Streptacidiphilus albus JL83: one gene and its partner. The protein of the gene in region 2 interacts with the protein of the main gene of each other region in a pairwise test. Links are inferred from orthologs where the notes say so. Each region holds a gene or a part of one and is shown on either strand. Other genes may lie near its edges.

What was found.
Region 1: the proteins of leuS (region 2) and ligA interact in binary tests that used the Escherichia coli proteins (3 or more experiments, as listed by UniProt). The link is inferred for Streptacidiphilus albus JL83 from one-to-one orthologs.

Annotation. Positions count from the first base shown.
Region 1 is NZ_JQML01000001.1:6,113,146-6,116,495, forward strand. The notes cover bases 202-3,240. They hold ligA (NAD-dependent DNA ligase LigA), read left to right. Parts: upstream 202-558; coding sequence 559-2,922; downstream 2,923-3,240. Other genes in these bases: BS75_RS26740 (methionine synthase), read left to right, coding at 202-525. In the rest of the region: more of BS75_RS26740, read left to right, coding at 1-201. UniProt on the Escherichia coli protein: DNA ligase that catalyzes the formation of phosphodiester linkages between 5'-phosphoryl and 3'-hydroxyl groups in double-stranded DNA using NAD as a coenzyme and as the energy source for the reaction.
Region 2 is NZ_JQML01000001.1:2,696,150-2,699,874, forward strand. Bases 273-3,686 are described here. They hold leuS (leucine--tRNA ligase), read right to left. Parts: upstream 3,350-3,686; coding sequence 473-3,349; downstream 273-472. Other genes in these bases: BS75_RS11720 (hypothetical protein), read right to left, coding at 3,667-3,686. Also shown: BS75_RS11710 (hypothetical protein), read right to left, coding at 1-272; more of BS75_RS11720, read right to left, coding at 3,687-3,725.

The DNA of each region.
Region 1 (3,350 bases), 3.4 Mb from region 2 along the record:
GCACCGCTGCTGCTCCAGCTCGACGAGCCCTCGCTGCCGGCCGTGCTGGCGGGCCGGGTGCCGACCGCCAGCGGCTGGCAGCGGCTGCGCGCGGTCGACCGGCAGGTCGCCGAGGAGACGCTGCGGAGCCTGATCGGTGCGCTCGACGTGCCGGTGGCGGTGCACTGCTGCGCCCCGGACGTCCCGCTGGCGCTGCTGCGCCGGGCCGGGGCGGCGGCGGTCGCGGTGGACGCGGCACTGCTGACGGAGCGTGACGACGATGCCATCGGCGAGGCGGTGGAGGACGGCCTGGTACTGCTCGCCGGTGTCGTGCCGTCGGTCGGACCGGCGTTGTCGGACCCGGCCGGTAGTGTCGGCGTTGTCAGGACGTTGTGGCGCAGGCTGGGGCTCGACCCGGCGCTGCTGGCCCGGCACGTCGTGGTGACTCCGAGCTGCGGTCTGGCCGGGGCCACCCCGTCCTATGCCCGGCTCGCACTGTCACACAGCGTCACGGCGGCGCAGAGCCTGACGGACAATCCGGAGTAGCCGGAAGGCCCGGTGAGACAGGGGGAGTTGGCGATGGAGGAGAGTCGAGTGGCAGCGGACGCACCCGGGGTCGACGCAGCGGCCGACGCGGCAGCCGGGGAGGCGGCCGACCGTGCCCGGCACGCGGAGCTCGCGCGAGAGCTGCAGGAGCACCGGCAGCGGTACTACGGCAAGGACGCGGCCAGCGTCAGCGACGCCGAGTTCGACGCGCTGATGCGCGAGCTCCGGGCGATCGAGCAGCGCCGCCCGGAGCTGGCCACCGCCGACTCGCCGAGCCAGCAGGTCGGCGGGGCGCTGTCGGAGGACTTCGCCAAGGTCACCCACCTGGAGCGGATGCTCAGCCTGGACAACGCCTTCACCGACGAGGACCTGGACGCCTGGGGCGAACGGGTCGAGCGCGACCTGGCCGGCCAGGAGCACCACTTCCTCTGCGAGCTCAAGATCGACGGCCTGGCGGTCAACCTGACCTACGAGCACGGGCGGCTGGTCCGCGCGGCCACCCGGGGCACCGGCCGGGTCGGCGAGGACATCACCGCCAACGCGCTGACGCTCGACGACATCCCGGAGCGGCTGCAGGACGACAACCCGCCGGCCCTGGTGGAGATCCGCGGCGAGGTCTACATGTCCACCGCGGACTTCGAGCAGTTCAACGCCGGCCTCGCGGCCGAGAACGAGCGCCGCCGCGGGCTGAACGAGCAGCTGCTGGCCGAGGGCAAGCGCCCGCTGGCGATGGAGCACCTCTACTCCAATCCCCGCAACACCGCCGCCGGATCGCTGCGGATGAAGGACCCGAAGGCCACCGCCGCGCGTCCGCTGCGCATGATCGTCCACGGGATCGGCGCCCGCGAGGGCTTCGACATCGACTGCCAGTCCCACGCCTACGAGCTGCTGCACGCCTGGGGCCTGCCCACGGCCAGGCACAACCGGGTGGTCGGCACGCTCGCCGAGGTGAAGGAGTTCATCGCCCACTTCGGCGAGAGCGGACGCCACTCGGTGGAGCACGAGATCGACGGCGTGGTGGTCAAGGTCGACGAGATCGCGCTCCAGGGCCGGCTCGGCGCGACCTCCTCGGTGCCGCGCTGGGCCATCGCCTGGAAGTACCCGCCGGAGGAGGCCATCGGCAAGCTGGACCGGATCCAGGTCGGCATCGGCCGCACCGGACGGGCCACGCCCTTCGCGGTGCTGGCCGAGCCGGTGCTGATCGCCGGATCGATGGTCCAGTACGCGACCCTGCACAACAAGGACGTGGTCAAGAGCAAGGGCGTGCTGATCGGCGACACCGTGGTGCTGCGCAAGGCCGGGGAGATCATCCCGGAGATCCTGGGCCCGGTGGAGGACCTCCGCGACGGCAGCGAGTACGAGTTCGTCATGCCGACCCACTGCCACGAGTGCGGCACCGAGCTGCGCCAGATGACCGAGGGCGACAAGGACTGGCGCTGCCCCAACGCCCGCTACTGCCCGGCGCAGATCCGCGAGCGGATCGCCTACCTCTGCGGCCGGGCCTCGCTGGACGTCGAGGGCGTCGGCTACGTCGCGGCCGTCGCGCTGACCCAGCCGCTGGAGCCGCCGACGCCGCCGGTCGCCGACGAGGGTGACATTTTCGGCCTTTCGCTCGATCAGCTGCTGCCGATCAAGGTGCTCATCCGGGACGCCAAGACCGGGCTGCCGAAGATCGACGAGGTCACCGGCGAGCAGAAGATCGTCTCCTTCTTCGCCAACCTCAACGGCGAGCCGAAGAAGACCACCAGCCTGATGCTGGACAACCTCCAACTCGCCAAGGACCGCGACCTGTGGCGGTTCGTCAACGGCCTGTCGATCCGTCATGTCGGTCCGGTCTCGGCCCAGGCCCTGGCTCGGGAGTTCCGCGACCTGGACCGGATCGCCGCCGCCACCGAGGAGGAGCTGGCGGCCACCGAGGGCGTCGGTCCGACCATCGCCGCCGCCATCGTCCAGTGGTTCGCCGAGGACTGGCACCGCGCGATCATCGAGAAGTGGCGGGCGGCCGGGGTCCGCTTCGTCGACGAGGGCACGGCGGAGGAGCAGGGTCCGCGTCCGCTGGAGGGGCTGACCGTGGTGGTCACCGGCACCCTCGCCTCGCACACCCGGGACGGCGCCAAGGAGGCCCTGCAGCAGCTCGGGGCGAAGGTGACCGGGTCGGTGTCGAAGAAGACCGACTTCGTCGTGGTCGGCGACAACCCCGGTTCCAAGTACGACAAGGCGGTCCAGCTGAAGCTCGCGGTCCTGGACGACGACGGCTTCGCGGTGCTGCTCAGCGAGGGCCCGGAGGCCGCCCGCGGCGCGGCCCTGCCGCTCGGCGGGGCGGCCGACGAGGCCGCCGACGAGACGGCCGGACCGGTGGCCGGGGCGACGGGGGATGTGGCCGGAACCGATGGCTGACGACGTCCGAATCCAGTCCCGGCCACCGGGGCTGACCGATCGTCAAGTTACCTAACGCAAAGGCAAAATGCCCAAGCCCCTGCAAACCACAGCACTATCAAGCCACTTAGGACACCACTGGGTTACGTCCCGTCCAATTTCATATCCTCTTCACAGAGCTGCATTTACGCTTGAAGCAGCCCGTCCGCAGCGGGTACGCGGGGAAGCAAGAGGACCACTTCATGGAGCGCACGTCCAGGTCCGGCCGTGCCGGCCAGTCGCGCAGGACTGGGCAGCCGGTCAGGGTCAGCACGCTCGTCGGCGTGCTCGCCGCAGGCGCAGTTCCGCTGCTCCCGCTGGCCCTGCTCGTCATCAGGAGCGCCCCGCAACTGCTGCCGCTCTTCGCCGTCCCGCTGGCCGTGCTCTACGCGGCCTGGCGGATCGCCCGC
Region 2 (3,725 bases):
AGTTGCGCATCGTCGGCGGCGCCGGACTCCAGCACCCGGCGCGAGGCCGCCAGTGAGCCGCGCACCTCCGCGCGCAGGGAGGCGACCTGGCGGTGGGCCCCGGCCCGGGTCAGCGCGCGGGCCTTGATGCCGACGTCCTCGGCGGCCCGCCGCGCCTGCGGCACGGCCCGGCCGACGGCCCGGCCGGTCTTGACCACGGCGAAGCTGATCAGGCCGACGACAGCGCCCAGGAACAGCACGACCAGGCCGAGCAGGACTGCCAGTGCCTCCACGACGGGGCTCCTTCCACGCGCACGTCACGAGCCGTTCGGCGAGCCCGGTTCCGCCCGGCGGGCAGGCCGGTGAAACGGCTGTCCCCCCACGGTAGACCCGTGGGGGGACAGCCGGCTCGTGCTTGAGGGGGAGCTCAGGGACGGCTCGGGGGAAACCAAGGGTTCCGCTCGGCCCTGAACCCGGCCCCGGCCCCCGTCGCTCAGCCGGTGACGATGTTCACCAGCTTCGGCGCGCGGACGATCACCTTGCGCACCTCCGCCCCGTCGATCGCCGCCACCACGCCCGGCGCGGCCAGCGCCAGCGCCTCCAGCTCGGCGTCGCCGATGGCCGGCGGCACCTCCAGCCGGGCCTTGACCTTGCCCTTGACCTGCACCACGCAGGTGACCGTGTCGTCGACCAGGTAGGCCGGGTCCGCCTCGGGCAGGGTCTCGTGCACCAGCGACTCGGTGTGGCCCAGCTTGGACCACAGCTCCTCGGCGATGTGCGGGGCCAGCGGCGCGACCAGCAGCACCACCTGCTCGGCCACCACCCGGGGCGTGCTGCCGCGCTTGACCAGGTGGTTGTTCAGCTCGGTGGCCTTGGCCACGGCGGTGTTGAAGCGCAGCCCGGCCATGTCCTTGCGGATGCCGTCGATGGCCTTGTTCAGCACCCGCAGGGTGGCCTCGTCCGGCTCCTCGTCGGTGACGACGACCGCGCCGGTCTCCTCGTCCACCACGGTGCGCCACAGCCGCTGCAGGAAGCGGAAGGAGCCGACGACGGCGCGGGTGTCCCAGGGACGGGAGACGTCCAGCGGGCCCATCGCCATCTCGTACAGCCGCAGGGTGTCCACGCTGTACTCGCCGGTGACCTCCTCCGGGGCGACCACGTTCTTCAGCGACTTGCCGATCTTGCCGATCTCCCGGCTGACCCGCTCGCCCTCGAAGTACCAGGCGCCGTCGCGCTCCTCGACCTCGGCCGCCGGGACCGGGAAGCCGCGCTCGTCGCGGTAGACCTGGCCCTGGATCATGCCCTGGTTGAACAGCTTGTGGAAGGGCTCGCCGGAGCTGACGTGGCCCAGGTCGAACAGCACCTTGTGCCAGAAGCGCGCGTACAGCAGGTGCAGCACCGCGTGCTCCGCGCCGCCGACGTACAGGTCGACGCCACCGGCCGGCTTGGCCGCGTCCGGACCCATCCAGTACTGCTCGTTGACCGGGTCGACCACGACCTCGGCGTTGTCCGGGTCGACGTAGCGCAGCTCGTACCAGCAGGAACCCGCCCAGTTGGGCATGGTGTTGGTCTCGCGGCGGTAGCGGCGGACGCCGTCGCCCAGGTCCAGCTCGACGCTGACCCAGTCCTCGCGGCGCGACAGCGGCGTCTCCGGGGAGGTGTCGGCGTCGTCCGGGTCGAAGGTGCGCGGCGAGTAGTCGTCGATCTCCGGCAGCTCGACCGGCAGCATCGAGGCGGGCAGCGGGTGGGCCACGCCGTCCTCGTCGTAGACGATCGGGAAGGGCTCGCCCCAGTAGCGCTGACGGCTGAACAGCCAGTCGCGCAGCTTGAAGGTGACGGTGCCCTCGCCGATGCCGCGCCCGGACAGCCACGCGGTGACGGCCTTCTTCGCCTCGGTGACGCTCAGCCCGTTCAGCGAGACCTCGGCGTTGGCGGAGTCGATGATCGCCGCGTCGTAGGAGTCGAAGGAGTCGTCCCACTCGACCGGGTCGGTGGAGCGACCGTCGCTCGGCTCGACCACGCAGCGCATCGGCAGCCGGAAGGCGCGGGCGAAGGCGAAGTCGCGGGTGTCGTGCGCCGGGACGGCCATGATCGCGCCGGTGCCGTAGCCGGCCAGCACGTAGTCGGCGATGAACACCGGGACCTGCTCGCCGCTGACCGGGTTGACCGCGTAGGCGCCGGTGAAGACGCCGGTCTTGGTGCGGCCCTCGGCGGAGCGCTCCATCTCGGACTTGGCGGCGGCCTGCTTGCGGTAGGCGGCGACGGCCTCGGCCGGCGTGGCGTGGCCGCCGGTCCACTCGGCCGGCAGTTCGCCGGACGGCGCGGCCGGCCAGGCGTCCGGCACGATGCCGTCGACCAGGTCGTGCTCGGGCGCCAGCACCATGTAGGTGGCGCCGAACAGGGTGTCGGGACGGGTGGTGAAGACGGTGACCACGGCGTCCGGGTGGCCGGCCACGGCGAAGTCGACCTTGGCGCCCTCGGAGCGGCCGATCCAGTTGCGCTGCTGCAGCTTGATCGCGTCCGGCCAGTCCAGCAGGTCCAGGTCGTCGATCAGCCGGTCGCTGTACGCGGTGATCCGCATCATCCACTGGCGCAGGTTGGACTTGAACACCGGGAAGTTGCCGCGCTCGGAGCGGCCGTCGGCGGTGACCTCCTCATTGGCCAGCACCGTGCCCAGCCCGGGGCACCAGTTGACCGGGGCCTGCTTGATGTAGGCCAGCCGGTAGTCGCTCAGCACCTCGTCCCGCTCGGCCGGGCTCAGCTCGGACCAGCCGCGGCCGTCCGGGGTGGCCTGGTCGCCGCGCTCGAAGCGGGCGACCAGCTCGGCGATCGGCCGGGCCTGCTGCGCCTCCGGGTCGTACCAGGAGTTGAAGATCTGCAGGAAGATCCACTGGGTCCACTTGTAGTACGTCGGGTCGATCGTCGCGACCGAGCGGCGCAGGTCGTGGCCCAGGCCCAGGCTGCGCAGCTGGCGGCGGAACTCGACGATGTTCGCCTCGGTGGTGACCCGGGGGTGGGTGCCGGTCTGCACCGCGTACTGCTCGGCCGGCAGGCCGAAGGCGTCGAAGCCCATGGTGTGCAGCACGTTGTGACCGGTCATCCGCATGTGGCGGGCGTAGACGTCGGTCGCGATGTAGCCCAGCGGGTGGCCGACGTGCAGGCCACTGCCCGAGGGGTACGGGAACATGTCCATGATGAAGGCGTGCGGACGGTCCGCGACGTCCGTGCCGTCGGCCAGGGTGCCGCTCGGGTTGGGGGCGTTGAAGACGCCCTCGCGCTCCCAGCGGTCCTGCCAGTGGCTCTCGATCCGCGCCGCCAGCGCGGGGGTGTAGCGGTACGCCTCGGGCGCCTCGGGTGTGGTCTCGCTCATCGTCCTCAAACTCCATCAGGGGTTCGGGCGGGCCGTACCAGACCCGTCCACCAGCAGAACCGTGCAGCCTCCGAGCTGCAGCCCTCTAAAACGCAGAAAGACCCCTCGCAGGAGGGGTCGCCACGCCGACTCCGACCCCACCGCCGGGGGTGGGTCGGTCCTTGTCAGCGCGGCAGGCTAAGGAGCAGGCTCGCGGTTCGCATGGCGACAGGTTACCGCAGCCCCGGCCTCCCCCGGACGGCAGTTTCGCGCCGGGGTCCGGCCGGGCCGGCCGCCCGGCGCTCCCCGGGATCGGGGCGGCGCCGGGCGGCCGTCGGTCAGCCCGCCGGGTGGGTGGCGGTGAAGTCCCGGAAGTACAGCTCCGAGTTGTCGACCC